DNA from 3 places in the Ruegeria sp. YTSA135 genome. Region 1 is predicted to be linked to each of the others. Evidence: riboswitches for the same ligand, from Rfam matches in the RefSeq annotation. Region 1 holds a riboswitch; each other region holds the start of a gene.

The links. Region 1 has a riboswitch for cobalamin ahead of AC2FIT_RS17010 (aromatic ring-hydroxylating oxygenase subunit alpha). Riboswitches for the same ligand answer to the same signal wherever they lie in the genome.
Region 2: linked by a shared signal. The riboswitch ahead of AC2FIT_RS05090 (metal ABC transporter solute-binding protein, Zn/Mn family) and the one ahead of AC2FIT_RS17010 (aromatic ring-hydroxylating oxygenase subunit alpha) in region 1 are both predicted to bind cobalamin.
Region 3: linked by a shared signal. The riboswitch ahead of AC2FIT_RS05005 (TonB-dependent receptor plug domain-containing protein) and the one ahead of AC2FIT_RS17010 (aromatic ring-hydroxylating oxygenase subunit alpha) in region 1 are both predicted to bind cobalamin.

Annotation. Positions count from the first base shown of each region.
Region 1 is NZ_JBXWNC010000014.1:66,128-71,291, forward strand. It holds gene dld (D-lactate dehydrogenase) at 1-17, shown strand, start outside; gene AC2FIT_RS17005 (FAD-binding oxidoreductase) at 237-1,316, opposite strand; gene AC2FIT_RS17010 (aromatic ring-hydroxylating oxygenase subunit alpha) at 1,322-2,575, opposite strand; cobalamin riboswitch at 2,658-2,861, opposite strand; gene AC2FIT_RS17015 (LysR family transcriptional regulator) at 3,000-3,887, opposite strand; gene AC2FIT_RS17020 (glutathione S-transferase family protein) at 4,013-4,636, shown strand; gene AC2FIT_RS17025 (pyridoxamine 5'-phosphate oxidase family protein) at 4,704-5,164, shown strand, end outside.
Region 2 is NZ_JBXWNC010000003.1:56,925-62,088, reverse strand. It holds gene AC2FIT_RS05100 (cytochrome d ubiquinol oxidase subunit II) at 1-549, opposite strand, end outside; gene AC2FIT_RS05095 (cytochrome ubiquinol oxidase subunit I) at 555-1,940, opposite strand; gene AC2FIT_RS05090 (metal ABC transporter solute-binding protein, Zn/Mn family) at 2,121-2,384, opposite strand; cobalamin riboswitch at 2,565-2,767, opposite strand; gene AC2FIT_RS05085 (helix-turn-helix transcriptional regulator) at 2,946-3,656, opposite strand; gene AC2FIT_RS05080 (VOC family protein) at 3,762-4,187, shown strand; gene AC2FIT_RS05075 (VOC family protein) at 4,235-4,591, shown strand; gene AC2FIT_RS05070 (thiol-disulfide oxidoreductase DCC family protein) at 5,017-5,164, shown strand, end outside.
Region 3 is NZ_JBXWNC010000003.1:42,253-47,416, forward strand. It holds gene AC2FIT_RS04995 (FecCD family ABC transporter permease) at 1-647, opposite strand, end outside; gene AC2FIT_RS05000 (ABC transporter substrate-binding protein) at 644-1,474, opposite strand; gene AC2FIT_RS05005 (TonB-dependent receptor plug domain-containing protein) at 1,477-3,345, opposite strand; cobalamin riboswitch at 3,499-3,702, opposite strand; gene AC2FIT_RS05010 (Crp/Fnr family transcriptional regulator) at 4,346-5,071, shown strand.

The sequences.
Region 1 (5,164 bases):
AAGAAAACGCTGCGTAAGCGTTTTCGCGTGATTTGGACGCACGTCAAGCTGTTCGCAGTGCATCCGTAACATGGGCGATGAACGCAGCAGTGTTTGAAACCCGCGCACCGGCTTCGGCTTGGGAATGCAGGCGCAGGCTGTCGTGTTGCGGGCGATCCCGCTCTCAGGCGGTATGCACAGTTCGGGCAACGCCAATTGGCGAAGGCGTCGCAAGACGCCCGCGCCACTATTGTTTGTCAGACTTCGACTTCGACCTTTCCGATCGGGTTCGAGCAGCAGGCCAAGATATACCCGGCCTCAATATCGTCTTCTGAAATGCCACCATTGTGGACCATGTGGACGTCACCCTTGATCTTCTTGACCTTGCAAGTTCCACAAACACCGAACGTACAGCCTGATGGGATATTCAGACCAACAGACCGTGCAGCCGCCAGAACCGTATCGGTTTCGGCCACCTTCGCCGTGACGCCTGAGCTTGCGAAAAGAATTTCGGCACTGGTGTCGTCGTCGGGAACAACATCATCCAGTTCCGGTTGCTGTGCTTTAGTCTCAACAGGTGCGCCGAAACTTTCTTGGTGGTAGTTTTCCATGTCATAGCCCAGACCGGCAAGCGCATCGCGCACAGCTTGCATAAAGGGCTCCGGGCCGCAGCAGTAAACCTCGCGGTCCAGATAATCCGGTGCCATCAGGCCCAGCATCAGCTGGTTAAACTGGCCTTGATATCCGGTCCAGGGGCGGTACGGGTCGGGTTCCTCGACTACAAATTTCAAGTTCAGCCCATGCGTCCGGCTGGCCATTTGCTCTAACCGCTGGCGAAAGATGATTTCAGACGGCCGTTTGGCACAATTGATGAACACAACGTCCAGCGTGCGCCCTTCATCCCACATACAGGTTGTCATCGACATCAAGGGTGTGATGCCTGAACCGGCCGAGATGAACAGGTATTTGCCAGAGGAACTCTTGGCATTCGTGAACAAACCTGCCGGGCCAATGGCTTTGATCCGCATGCCTGGTTGCAGGTTGTCAAGCATCCAGCGCGTGCCGATGCTATTGGACTGCGCCTTGGCCGTAATCGTGATCGATCTGGGCCGTGAAGGCGACGATGAGATTGTATAGGTGCGATGCACAACGCCGCCCGGTTGACCCGGTGCCGGAATTTCCAGCGTCAGGAATTGTCCGGGCTCGTAGCTGAACAGGGCGCCAGAAGGGGCCCGAAATGTAAAGCTGGCAGTATTTGGCATTTCGGGCACGACCGAGACGCATTCCAAACTTTCACTGTCCTGCCAGACGGCTGTTGCCGAGGTCACAACGTCCATAACCGTCACTCCGCAGCTAAAGCGTCAGGGATCAATCGGCGCGTCAGAGTTGCGCAATACCAATCGACAAACTGTAAAACGCCGGATTCCTGTATCGCAGAATAGGGTCCGGGTACATAGGCCGGGCTGTTGATGCCCTGCTGGTTATCCTCAACCACCTGGCGGTCTTCATCATTGGTCGCTTCCCAAACTTCGGTCAGGCGTTTCAGGTCATAGTCCACGCCTTCGACGGCATCCTTATGGACAAGCCATTTCGTCGTGACTTCGGTTTCCGTGGGGCTGATTGGTGTCACGCGGAAAACGATGGAATGGTCCGCCAGAAAATGGTTCCACGTGGTCGGATAATGGAATTTCAACAACGATCCCGCATCAGCAAAGGGTGATTGGCCCAACCAGCGGCGCACGGCGGATTTGCCATCCATCGTGTAACTCTGGGCCCCTTCCTTCAGGGGCATTCGGGCCAGACGGTACTGCCCATCCTCGTGCAGGTAAAATTGTGACGGCAGCCCTGCGGCTTCGCAGCGGTCGAAATGGGTTCGCAAATGTGCTGGCAGAGCGCCCCCTTCGATGCCGGTTACGGTCGGATCATCGGGGAAAGTGCGGCACAGCGCGGGATGGTTCCCTCCGCAGTGGTAACACTCACGATTGTTCTCCCAAACCAGCTTCCAGTTCCCGTTCTCGATTATAGAGCTTTCGAAAGCGACCTTGGCATTGCCCAGGTCATGTGGCTCTAGATAGGCCCCTGCGATATTGGCGAACGTATCAAAGTCCGGCGCGTCCTCTGCCAGACAAATATAGACCAGACCGGCCAGCTCGCGGCAGTGCACTGCCTTTAACCCGTGCTGCTTGGGGTCGAAATCAGCACCCATGTCCCGCGCCCACAGCAAAGAGCCGTCAAGTTCATAAGTCCACTGGTGGTAGGGGCAGACCAGCTTGGGCGCATGGCCCTTGGACGCTTTGCAGATCACCGATCCGCGATGACGGCAGGTGTTATGAAACGCCCGGATTTGATTGTCTGCACCGCGCACGATGATCACGCGATAGGCACCGATGTTATAGGTGACATAGTCGCCTGCTTTGGCCAATTCACATGCCGGAATGGCAAATAGCCAATCGCGGTAGTGGATTGTTTCAAGGTCGGTCTGAAAAATCTCCGGGTCGGTGTAGAATGCCTGTTCCAGGGCATAAGCCGGATTTCGACGCGCCAACAGGCTTTGAATTCTGTTCACTTCTGGCTCTCCTGCCGCGCCCCGCGGCATTGCTTGGGCAGATGACAAGAGGGACCAGTCCGGAGGCGCGTGAGGATCGCGTCCGAAACCCGTGCCCCCACCGCCACCCGCAGTTTGACATATCAGCGAGGCTGGTTTCCGGACTTGGAAGGGGCTTGCGCCCGGTCTCAGCACCTTCCCGGGATCCTCCCCCCAGTGGTTGATTGCTGAGCCTGACCTTCGTTACCGTTGCGGGGGCAGTGCCGGATTTGCACCGGCTTCCCAATTCTCCGCCACCTGAGAATCAAATGTCGGCACCTCGTGGCCGTAAGTTATTTCAAGCCCAATCCAGCGCTGAAATACTTGCGACATTTTCCGCTCTGAAACAGACACGCCGGTGTACTGCTTGGTGAAAATGTCTGCCTGCGGTTCGAATTGTGTACCGATGCGAAGGTCTGCAATCGAAACGCCGTTTTCAAACCCCGCGAAACTGCGCCGCAAGGTGGTCGATCAACGCACGAATACGTGCGGTCAGGTGGCGGTTTTGCGGGTAGGCCGCGTAAAGGCCCAACGATAAAGCCTCTTGCTCTTCGAACAGAAGTTGCAGTTTTCCTGTGTCCAAAAAGGACTGCCCCGTATAAAGCGGAATCCGCCCGATCCCCAGCCCATCCGCAGCCATATGTGCAACCGCACGCGGTGAGTTTGCGCGGAAATTGCCCGTAACCGGAACCGTGTATTCTCGACCTTTTGCTTTGAACGCCCAGTGGTCAGAAAAGCTGCCGGTGGTCTGAAGCAGGCAATTATGGGTTGCCAGTGCTGCCGGTTCTTTTGGTGTCCCGTGCTGCGCCAGGTATTCGGGTGACACGCAGCACACAATCCGCATGTCCGTGAGCTTGCGTGCGACAAGGTTCGAATCCTTCAAAACGCCGAACCGAATGGCCAGATCGAAGCCTTCCTCAACCATCGAAACATGATGATCTGACAGGTGCAGCTCGATCGAGACCTTTGGATGCTCGGTCTGGAAGGGTTTTAACAGATGGATCAATTCGGCCGAGCCAAAGCCTGTCGGCGCAGTAATCCGTATGCGCCCCGCCAATTCTGTCTGGCGTTGCTGGACAAGGCGTTCTAATTCATCGAACTGCTCCAGCAGGGGCAGACAGCGTTCGTAATAGGATCGCCCGGTGTCGGTCAAGGTGACACTGCGGGTGGTTCGGTTGAAAAGCTGCGCATTCAAACGATCCTCCAACTGGCCAACATATTTGCTGGTCAATTTAGTGCTTATACCGATCTGTTTTGCGGCTTCTGTAAATGACGAATGTGCTGCCACTGCCGCAAAAGCTCGCATGCCCTGAATCGTATCCATTGTCTACGCCACGTTCATAGTAATTCACCAAATTGATATATTATCGCCCAAGTGAAAGCAAACTATGTCTGGGGCACAGATGCTGATCAACAGCCCAAACCCTCAATCAGAGAAAGAGTTTCCAGATGTCCGAAACGATCCAAATTCACAGCTTCCCTCTATCCGGTCACTCGCACCGGGTCCGTCTGTTCGCCAACCTTGCCGGGATTAAACACGACGTTATCGACGTGGATCTTGCGGGTGGTGAGCACAAGCGCGAGCCGTTCTTGACGCTCAACCCGGCGGGTCAGGTGCCCGTATTGCAAGACGGCGACGTGGTTGTAAGCGACAGCAACGCCATTTTGGTCTATCTGGCCCGGAAGTATGCGCCTTCCTACCTGCCTTCTGATCCTGTCGGTGAAGCCGAGGTGCAGAAATTCCTGACCCTCGCAGCGGGTGAGATTGCGTTCGGCCCTGCCGCCGCGCGTCTGATCAACGTGTTCAACGCACCTTTGAACATGGAGTTTACCCATGCCACTGCGGCTAATGTTCTGAAAAAGCTGGATGACCACTTGGAGGGCCGCGACTGGCTGGTCGGCGATGCGCCAACCATCGCGGATATTGCAATCTACAGCTACACAGCACACGCGCCCGAGGGTGGCATCTCGCTTGAGCCTTATGCGAATGTGCGTCGCCTTCTGGCCAATGTCGAGGCGCTGGATGGATTTGTCCCCATGCCAAGCACCGCAGTTGGCTTGAACGCAGCCTAATCCTGCTATGCAATTGGCCAGTCGCACCCGCGACTGGCCTTCGATCCCACAACACACGAGGTCTGCCATGAACGATCAAGCCACTGAAATGAAATCTCCCTTTCATGCTGGCGAGCGTGAGATGCAATCTCGTGTTGGTAGGCGGGATAGGATCGAGGAATTCGGTCGCAAGTTCATTCGTCCGTTCATGCCCGACCAGCATCGAGAATTCTTTGGCAAGCTTCCCTTTCTGGTCTTGGGCAGCGTCGACGCCGATGGCTGGCCGTGGGCGTCAATGATCTCGGGCCGTCCGGGGTTCATACAGACGCCACATGACCGAAGTCTGGACATTGATGCGCGACCCTTGGCGGACGACCCGCTCAACCCCGCATTACAGGACGGAGCCCCGATCGGTGTTCTTGGGATTGAGCTGTCCACTCGTCGTCGCAACCGAGCCACCGCAACCGTGGGTACGGTTGGGGATCATGGGTTTTCGCTGGATGTGGTGCAGTCCTTCGGCAATTGTCCCAAATATATCCAGACGCATGA
Region 2 (5,164 bases), on a different contig from region 1:
TAGTTCTCCGTCGGTTTTGAGGATAATCCAGCAGGCGCCGATGAACGAATACCCAACGGCCAGGAAAACAGCCGTAATCATCGCAAAGGCCCATGTGGCCCAATTGCTTTCCAACCCCATGATGTACTTGCCCAGCATGAAGCCCTGCGATAGGGCGGTTATCGAAGAGCCCGCAAAAAAGGCCAGGTTCCAGTAGTATTTGTGATGCGAGGGCGTTTTGACCCGAAACTCGAACGCAACGCCCCTTAGGATCAGACCGATCAGCATGATGGCAACTGGCAGGTAAAGTGACGTCAGGATCACCCCATGAGCGGTTGGAAAGGCCACCAGCAGAATGCCGATGGCCAGAACCAACCATGTCTCGTTGGCGTCCCAGAACGGCCCGATCAAGGCGACCATCCGGTCTTTCTCCGCGTCATCGGCGAAGGGGAACAGGACCCCTACGCCAAGGTCGAAACCGTCCAATATGACATAGACCAGAATCGACACCCCCATGAGTGCCGCAAAGGCGAGCGGCAGCCAGTAGGTCGGATCACCAAAGAGTTCCATCGCGTTTACTCCGCCGGTACCGCTTTGACGCCCTGGGGCGCCGAAGCAGGATGATTTTGCTGCGACAGGCCGGTTCTGGCCGCTTTACGGGCTAGGTAGAACAACACTCCGACATAAGCAGCCAGCAGCAGCGCATAGATCATCAGATATGCCGCCAAAGTGGTTCCCACCATCGGGGCGGGAACGTCTGCCACCGCCTGTTCCGTCGTCAGCACGCCCTGCACAAGCCACGGCTGGCGACCAATTTCGGTCGTGTACCAACCCGCCAGAGTGGCAACCCACCCTAAAAAGGCCATCGGCACCAGCGCCACCTGCATCAGCTTTGGCACCCCACCCGGCCCACGGCCCCGCCGCATGAACCAGAGCGCGGACCAACTGAGCAAAAGCATGGTAATGCCTGTTCCCACCATGACGCGGAATGACCAGAAAACAGGCGCAACCGGCGGGTGCAGAGCGGTGCCATCCTCGGCCACGAAATCGTTCAGGCCCGGCACAACACCATCGGCCTTGTGCGTCAGGATGATCAAGGCAAGGTTCGGGATGCTGACCTCAAGGCGGTTATCCCGCGATTCCTCGTCCGGGATTGCGAACAACACCAGCGGGACGTTGGATTTGGTCTCCCAGTTACCCTCCATCGCGGCCACTTTCTGAGGCTGATGCTCTAGCGTGTTCAGGCCGTGCAGGTCACCCATATAGATTTGCACCGGGATCAGCAGCGCACCAAGCCGCGCCGCAGTCTTGAACGTGGCCCGCACGTCCGGGCCACGGTCTCCGACCAGCCAGCGAAAAGCTGACAGGCCGAGGATCAGAAAGGCCACTGTCAGGCCACTAGCCAACAACATATGGGTCAAGCGGTACGGCATTGAGGGGTTGAAAATGATCGCCCACCAATCTGTCGCAAAGGCCACACCGTCGCGCATCTCAAACCCTGCGGGCGTGTGCATCCAGCTGTTCAGAACCAGAATCCAGAACGCGGACATGGTGGTACCAAACGCCACGAGAAAGGTTGCAGTCGTGTGCAGCCAGTTCGGCAGCTTTGAAAAGCCAAACAGCATGATGCCAAGGAACACGGCCTCAAGGAAAAACGCCGTTAGAATTTCGTAAGCCAGCAACGGCCCTGCGATATTTCCGACAGCCTCCATAAAGCCAGGCCAATTGGTGCCGAATTGGAAAGACATCGTAATTCCGGAAACGACACCCATGGCGAAGGACAAGGCAAAGACCTTGACCCAGAAACGATAGGCTTGCATCCACTTCTCATCCCCGGTTGCGTTGAAGCGCAGCTTGAAAAACAGCAGCACCCAGCCCAGTGCGATCGTGATCGTCGGGAAAAGAATATGAAAGGAGATATTCGCCCCAAATTGAATTCGGGACAGCAGTGATGTGTCCATCTCACACCTGTATTTGGTTCGTTTGATAGACAGTTCGCGTTGGATATTGAGGGTAAAAGACACCCTGCGACAGCCCGTCATGCGGCACAGTATCCCATGCGAACTACGGCCCAATCATACCACTTCTGTGAATGCGATTTTTCGAATTGATGGTGAAAAATCCACCTCGTGTTGGGTTGATCAGCTGACTGACCCGATCAACAGTGCGTCCGAGAACAGGCGGCCACCGATCTTGAGCGCCGTTTCCTCCGAGATTTGCTGAACCAGGGCCGGGTTGGTGATATTTTCTGCGAACAGTGCCGCCGAACCTTCAGCTTTCAGTTGATTAATCAGGACTGCAACGTCCTGTGCCGAAGGCTCAGCCTTGGGATCGATGCCGACGGGTGCAGGGAAGTTCATACCGTGGGCATCCGTCAAGTCCCCAAACGCGTCATGCGAGGTCACACTGTTTGACAAACATTTCTATGCATGCAGGTCAAATTCACCACCGACCTTGACCGGCGTGACACAATCAGTCGCGACAAAGGCTATCGCTTCGGCGCCCAACTCTGAAATCAACGGTCTGACCATGTTGAAAAGCCCAGGCCGTGAACAAGGATGATATCCGCTTAAGCCACACCGCGCGCTGTCCGCAGGGTCGGGGCTCAACTGACTTGCAAGTCAACGCTTTCCTCATCCTTCCGAGGTCTGTGCCCAGTGGACGATCTCGGGACGGCTTTCCGCCTACAGTTGCGGGAACAACTTTGGATTTGGCCAGATGGCTGTACCGAATTCCATTTTTATTAGCACGTCTCGCGCATGGAACCACCGCGCCTTATGCGCTTTAAATCATTCGGTCGGTCAGGGTTTTTCAACATGAGAAGCAGATTATGCAGTTGAGACAGGGCGGTTGGCTCCTTTTTTACGCAGCGTAAGGCTGAGTAGAGTGATTTTGGCCAGAACCGCTTGCGTCAGGCAGCCAGGCACGGGCTGGGCGTATTGGCACGGATTGCCGCTGTGGGCACCTTAGCCCCGTATCCCGTCCTCATAGCGTTTGCGTTCAGCGTCCGCAGCCCTGCGCCATTCGGCCCGCAATAGGTCCATACGACGTGGGATTGGCGTATCAAGAACTTCGGCTTCGACGATCCGCTCGGTCCGGAAGTAGCGAAAGCCTTGGCGCAACTCACACCACGCGGCAATGATACGGCTTTTGTCTCGATAACCCAGAAGGACCGGCCAGATCACTCGGCGCGAATGTCGACTTGTGAAATCTGTATAAACAAGAGAAATCTTCTTGCGGTGCCGAATGGCCCGGCGGATGGATGCAGCCCCGAGCGTCTCCTCCGGCTGGCCTATCGGCGCAACGCTGACCACTGGCTCTAGAAACGAGGTTCGGTATTTGGCTGGTGCAACGGTTTCCAACTTGGTGATCAGCTTTTCAGCGGCCACCGCTAGTTCGGGCTCACCCCGTGTTTTGACCCACATGACCCCGAGCATGACCGCCTCGATCTCATCCGGTGTCAGCATCAGAGGCGGCATGTGGAAACCCGGCTCAAGGATGTAACCGATACCGGCTTCACCGGTGATTGGCACACCCTGCGCGATCAGAGCGGCCATATCCCGGTAGACCGTACGCTTTGTGACACCCAATTCGGCCCCAATAGTCTGGGCCGAGATGGGCGCCTTCGCCCGTCTCAGGATTTCGATGATTTCGAACAGCCTGTCACCGCGTCGCACAAGGGGCCCTTTCGACAACACCACTTATACTGACGCTATGCTGACAACACGCTGTCAGCATAGGGGTTGTAGAGACACGACCGTTGTCAATTAAGGATTCCCATCATGAGATTAGCCCTTACCCTTTTCATTCCAATCGCAGGTGCCGCTCAAACCACAGATGTTGCAGACGACACGGCAATAGCCGCCATGGGTGCCTATGTGCCAAGTGACGACGTGCAGCAGTCTAAGTCCTTCTACCGCAACCTGTTGAGCCGCGCGCCGACAATCGAACTGCCCGATTTTGTTGCTTTCGACATCGAAGGCGGTTGGTTTGCCATCGTCTCTCGGGATCGGTACGCACCCGGGGCCGAGCCTGGGTCAGGCGCGGTCCCCTATCTGCAAGCTGCCGATCTTGAAGTGCTTCGATCCCGCGTCGCGGCAACCGGTGCCGCAGCACCTGAGATACTCAAGGAGCCCGGAATCCACCTTCTCAAGATCACTGATCCTAACGGCCAATTGATCGAGTTCTTCAAGCTGACCGACAAGTGACGACAGCGGAAAACGCAATCGGACATGCCTCAAAAAGGAAATCTCCAATGCAAATGAGCTACTGCGTTATCGGGACGAATGACATTGACGCCGCAACTCCGTTTTACGACCGGCTTTTTGATCGTACCGCGATGAACCGCGTGTCACCCAGTGAAAGGATGACGTATTGGTTGGGCGAGGGTTTTGCCTTTGCAGTAGCCATCCCTTTTGACAAGCAGCCCGCCACCAATGGCAACGGCACCATGGTCGGCTTTAGCGTGGGATCACCCGCAGAGGTCGAGAGGCTCTACACTCTTGCAGTCACGCTAGGCGGGACATGCGCGGGCGAGCCGAAACAGCGTGGCCCACGATTTTCAGCATATGTACGGGATCTGGACAGCAATAAACTGTGCCTTTCGGATTAGCGCATTGAAACACCGCTGGTCGGTTATCAATCAGGTAAAACGCGGCCGGACGTCCGATTGCCGTCACATTTGCATCGTCACTTTGGACACTGAGCGCACGGCGCGCCCACGAAACGGAACATACCCGGTCGTTTGCGCCATGCCAGCCAACCAAGCTCGGGGCTTTACAACGAAGGAAAACGAGAGAGTTGCCCCAGAACAAGTGAACGTTTTACAAACCGCGCTGGCGCTGTTTTACGTAAACGATCCTAAGCATTCACCTTGATGGGTTGTTCTTTGGCCATCTGAAGACTCAAAATCAGGAAGGTCGGCGGAGGACAAACGAAACAATGCGGCGTCATATCGCATCGTTTCACAGTGGCTTTTTGGTTCCTCGGACTACGTTCTTCCGGGACTGAACTGATAACTTCAGGAAGAAAAACCACATGCCCAAGGCTGACGATCAGGCGGTTCAAAAGCAAATCCTTTGCGGAGCAGATGACACTTCCCCGCAACGTGCCACTGTGTATTTTGACGGTTCCTGCCCGCTGTGTTCCCTTGAAATAGGGCATTATGCCTCTTGCGAAGGCGCAA
Region 3 (5,164 bases), on a different contig from region 1:
TCGCCCAGCGTCAGCGCATCCAACCCTCGGGCCGTTACAGCAATCATAATTGCACCCACGAGGAAAAAGGGCAGCGCGAGCCAGACATGCACCATCGACCGATCTGCCAAAGATCCCATCATCCAAAAAACGATTTCATTGGCCGCAAAGGGATTGGGCGAGAGGTTCAGCGCCAGCGAGGTCAGCGCCCCGGCCAAGGCAGAGATTGCGATCCCGGCAAGGATAAGCGTCAAAGACCCACCGCGCGGCCCTGCAAGGATCATGATTAGTGTGACGCCGATAACAGCTCCGGTAAGAGCGGCAAAAGGAAGGGCCAGTACACTGCTTGCGGCCAGACCGGTATAAATCGCCAGCACAGCCCCCAAGGCCGCAGACCCGGAAACGCCCAGTAACCCGGGTTCGGCCAGCGGGTTGCGCAGATAACCCTGCATCGCGGCCCCTGCAAGGCCCAGCCCTGCGCCAATAAAAATCGCCAAAATGGCGCGCGGCAGACGTATTTCGCGCATCACCAGCGTCAGCGGCCCGTAATCTGCGGAGAACAAGGCAGCCAGACTGTCCCCGGCGGGGATACCCGCCGGACCGATGGTCAGTGATAACAGAAACAGCCCAACCCCGCAGAACAGCAGAACGATCACAAGCCGCCTCATTCAATGCCCCATTGCCAGTCTTCGCGTGCACGCCTGAGGTTTTCAATCGCGCGAACGACGTAAGGAGTACCGCAAACCCAGTCGCGATCCGACACCAGTACCTGACCCGAGCGCGCCCGTAGATGTTTGACCACGGGATGCTGCAAGTATTCTTCGGCCCGGCTGTGTCCCGGATAGGGTTGCGCGGTGATCACGATGTCCGGGTCGGACAGCGCCAATTGTTCCAAAGGCAAAACGCCCCCGGCGGTCATGCCCATCTCTGTCGCGATATTTTGCAGCCCTGCCGCGGTCAGAATTTGGCCAGACAGGGTTTGATCGCCAGATGTCCAACCGTGCGTTGAGTATATCGCGGCACGTGGTCCATGCGCCCCATTTGCGGTTAGTGCTGCAAGCCCTGCATCATAGTCCTGCAAAAGCTTGTCCGCAGCGTACTGACGCCCCAGGACCTCTCCCATTTTCAGGATGTTGGTGCGGATATCCTCCAGCGAGCGGGCGGACTCGAAAACGACGACAGGAACACTCAGCCTTTTGAGCATGTCCACCGTCGCCTGTGCAGAAAAGCGATTTGCGATCACGAGATCCGGCCGTTGCAGGTAGATTTCTTCGGCGAGACCGTGATTGACCCCGTGGCGCATGGCTTCTTTAGTCATGGCCGACACGCGGCTGTCGCGCGCGAAATAAGACACCGAGATCAGTTGGCCAGGGGCAGCCAGCATCATGGCCAACTGATCGGTGCACACATTTATCGAGACCACGCGCTGAGGTTGCGCCCAGGCCATTTTGGTCAGGCTGACCAGAACACAAACAGCAATCAACCGCAGCCACATGATCAAAACGCCGCGCTCAGGCCGATATATCCGGTGCGCCCGCGTTTGGCGAAACCCCAAACGTCGGAATATTCTCGGTCGAACAGGTTGACGATACGACCAGTCAGTTTGACTTTGTCGGTCAGTGAGTATTGCGCCGCGACATCAACGGTTACGTAGTCGGGCAGTTTTTTCGTTTCAAAGCTACCGAAGAATTGCGTGTCGTAATTGTCCGCCACATAACGAATATCGCCGGTTACAGACCCGCGCCCTTGCAGGAACTCTTGCGTTGCGGTCAGCAATAATTCGTGCCGGGGGCGGCGAACTTCCACCGATCCATCCGGGTTTTCCGCGTCGATATAGGTATAGCTAAGACGCAGATCGAGCGTGTCTGTCGCCTCAAGCGTGCCCGAAACCTCTACCCCGCGGCGGGTACTGTCCCCGGCTTGGTTGATGAAGGTCGAACTGCCCAAAACCGGATCGAAGACCGCCGTGATTTCATCAGTTAGATCGTCGTGAAACAGGGTCACATCAACCAATCCGCGACCGGCCCAGAACGGCACTTCGGCACCCAGATCGAAAGACTTGTTTTTCTCGGGTTTCAGGTTCGGGTTGCCGACAAATCCAAAAGAGTCGGCAAACAATTCGAAATAGGATGGATTGACGATGCCTGTCCCGGCCGATCCGTGCAAACGCACGCCTTGGGGCAGAGTGTAAGACGCCGCCAGTGTCCAGGTGAAATCATTCTGGAACGTTTTGTTATCGTCGTACCGGATGCCAGCCTGAACATTCAGCCCATTCTCCAGCGATCCCCGGTACTCCAGCGCGTATGATGTTGTTTCGCGTTCAAACTCGGGATCAGAGGAACTGCTGTCTTCTTCCCATTCCACGATCCCGTTCAGCAAGTGGTTGCTGTCAACCGTCGCGCGCCCGTCCAGGCCGAGGCTTAAAAGATAACGGGCCGAGTCCCGGTCCGTTTCGGTCGGTGTACCACCATTGGTGGATTGTTCGTTATCCGTCCGATCATAGCTGAAACGGTGAACCATTTGACCTCCTCGCGCCTCGTATTCAGCGTAGACCTGACCAAGCCGCTCCTTCCGCTCAGACCGTTGGGTAGGATCGTCTACGACGTAACCCTCGGGGGTAGTGGCCAGGAAGTCTGTGCTGTCGAAGTCATAGTTTTCATCTGAATCGCGAAACACAAACCCAAGTTTCAAACCTTCGGCAACAAAATAATCTCCGGTAAGGTCAATCGTGGTGCGGTCAACACTGTCTTTTTCCCCGTTGCTGCCGGAATAGTCATATCCGTCATCGTCCAGCCGCGCGATACCGACAGCGACGCCGCCTTTATCGTTACGATAGGAATACCGGGCGGACGCGTTGTACCCGTCACCAAATTCAACCGTGCCACCATATTCGTGACCTAGCCCGCCTCTCTTGGTGATGATGTTGACCACACCAGCCGAAGCGTTCGAACCATAGAAGACGGATTGCGGGCCGCGCAAAACCTCGATGCGTTCAATGTTGGCCGTCTGAATGCCGGACAGGATGTATTCTCCGTCACCGCCGGCTGCCGGAACGCCGTTGATCAGGATCAGCGTATGGTTGGCTTCGGCGCCCCGGATTCGAACTTGCGTCAAGGCATCACCTGATCCGCTGACGGACACACCCGGAACAGCCCGCAGGGCGTCTTGCACTGTCGTGATACCACGCTGCTCAATCTCCTGAGAGGTAATCACACTGGCTGCACGGCCGTATTTCTGTTCTTCAATGGGCGTGAAGCCCCCGGAAATCACGATTGTTCCGATATCAATCGTTTCTTGCGCGTGGGCAGCCGTGGCAACTGCAAAAACTGTCGCGGCTGACGCTTTCAGTAAGGCGGTTTTCTTCATTGTTTGTCCCTCGGACCCCTTTCCGGAGAAAGGGCATAAGACACCTTGTTCGGTGTCTTGATTGGTTGTTGTCGTTGGAGGAAAACAACCTCCGCAGACGGCGAAATGTCACCGCTACGGATAGACCGTTGCCAAAGACGCGCCCCGCGTCCGGACAGGGTGATCGCTCTGGCAGGTCTCCTGACTCTCGGATCGACGCCAAACCGGGCCTTCCCATCCCTTTTGGGACAGTGGCATATGCCGGCAAAGCTCACCGCTTACAGTTGCGGGGGCAGTCGAGGAATTGGCGCAATGGCCGCACCCCGTTCCCTATTATCCGGATGGAATCCCACCCGGACCAGAACGCGCGGAAATTGACTGTATCTACTGCGAATTGTCAATCGTGAAGTTGCGATAAGCCTTGAAAATCAGGTTGCGCTGTCTCAAAAGTCTGCCGTGCGCGCCGATTAGGTGGGGTCGGCTGTCCGCAGTTTATGAGCTATGAGTCATCTGCGTCGTCGCATCAGTTTATGCCCAAATCGTACAGGGTCTGGTCAATCCCGTCGCATTCGTGACAGATGATCAGGAGGTCGGGGATCGAGCCGATCATAGACTTAGCCCACATTTTCGCACCGCGACCTGCTCATGATCGCGCGCAAAGGGCAGCGCGACGAGTTTTCTATCTGGCGTATGCCCGCTTTGACCTAGTGGTTTGGCAATGCCTGCGGCCTCTTTTGGGTCAGCCGGCATACAGAGCTTTGTCGAGGCGGCGTTGGTCGCTTTCAACGTTGAGACAAGCGGTGACAAAATGGTACGCTTGGCAGAAATGCAACAAACCAGATACTTGCCAAGGCTGTCATAAACACTGTGCTAACTTTTTGGTTGTGGCTTCTCGGGCTGATCCATAGGCCTTTTTCGGAAGTGGGTATTGTTCTGGAACAAATTTCTTGCGGCGTCATGCGCGGGTGGGATCGGCGAGATTTAGTGGCCACTAGCCCGGATGTTGTGGCATAGGCGGTTCATGAACGACCTACCGACGCGCAAGACCTTACCGCAGCTTGACGAAAGCCTGCTGACGCATCTGCCGCCCTTTTCAAAACTGGAGCGCCGACAGATGCGCACGATCCTTGATCAGGCAAGCTCACGCCGATACGAACCTGGTACCGTAATCTTTGAAGAAGATGCGCCGGCCGACCGGTTTTATTTGTTGCTTGATGGATGTGTTCGCGTCGTCAGGGTTACGCCGACAGGTGAACAGGTCACTGCACTACACATTCCAGCGGGACAATTGATGGGTTTTGCCAAGGCGATTGGGCGGCAGACCTATCCAGCGACGGCGATCACGGCAACCGAAAGCATCGCGTTGAGTTGGCCCATGCGGCTTTGGGAAACGTTCGCAGTAGAATATGACGGCTTTTCGACCGAAACCTACAAGACCGTTGGAATCCGTCTGGGTGAAATAAACAATCGGGTCGTCGAAATCTCAACCTTACAGGTTGAACAACGCGTCGCCAATGCGCTGCTGCGCCTTATCCATCAGACCGGCCGTAAAGTCCCGGACGGGATCGAGATCGACTTTCCGATCACGCGGCAGGATCTTTCGCAAATGACTGCAACCACCCTGCATACTGTCAGTCGCCTGCTTAGTGCGTGGGAAAAGAAGGGGATGGTTGAAAGCCGCCGAAAAAGGATCAAGGTTCTTGATCCGCGAGCTTTGGCCGCAATCAGTGAGGCCAGAATAGAATAGAGTTTCGTTGCTTCCCATAACTCGGGCGGAAACGCGTCATCATTCACGTCGTATTCGCAATGCGCTTCCGCGTTCGTGTGAAAGGGACTTATC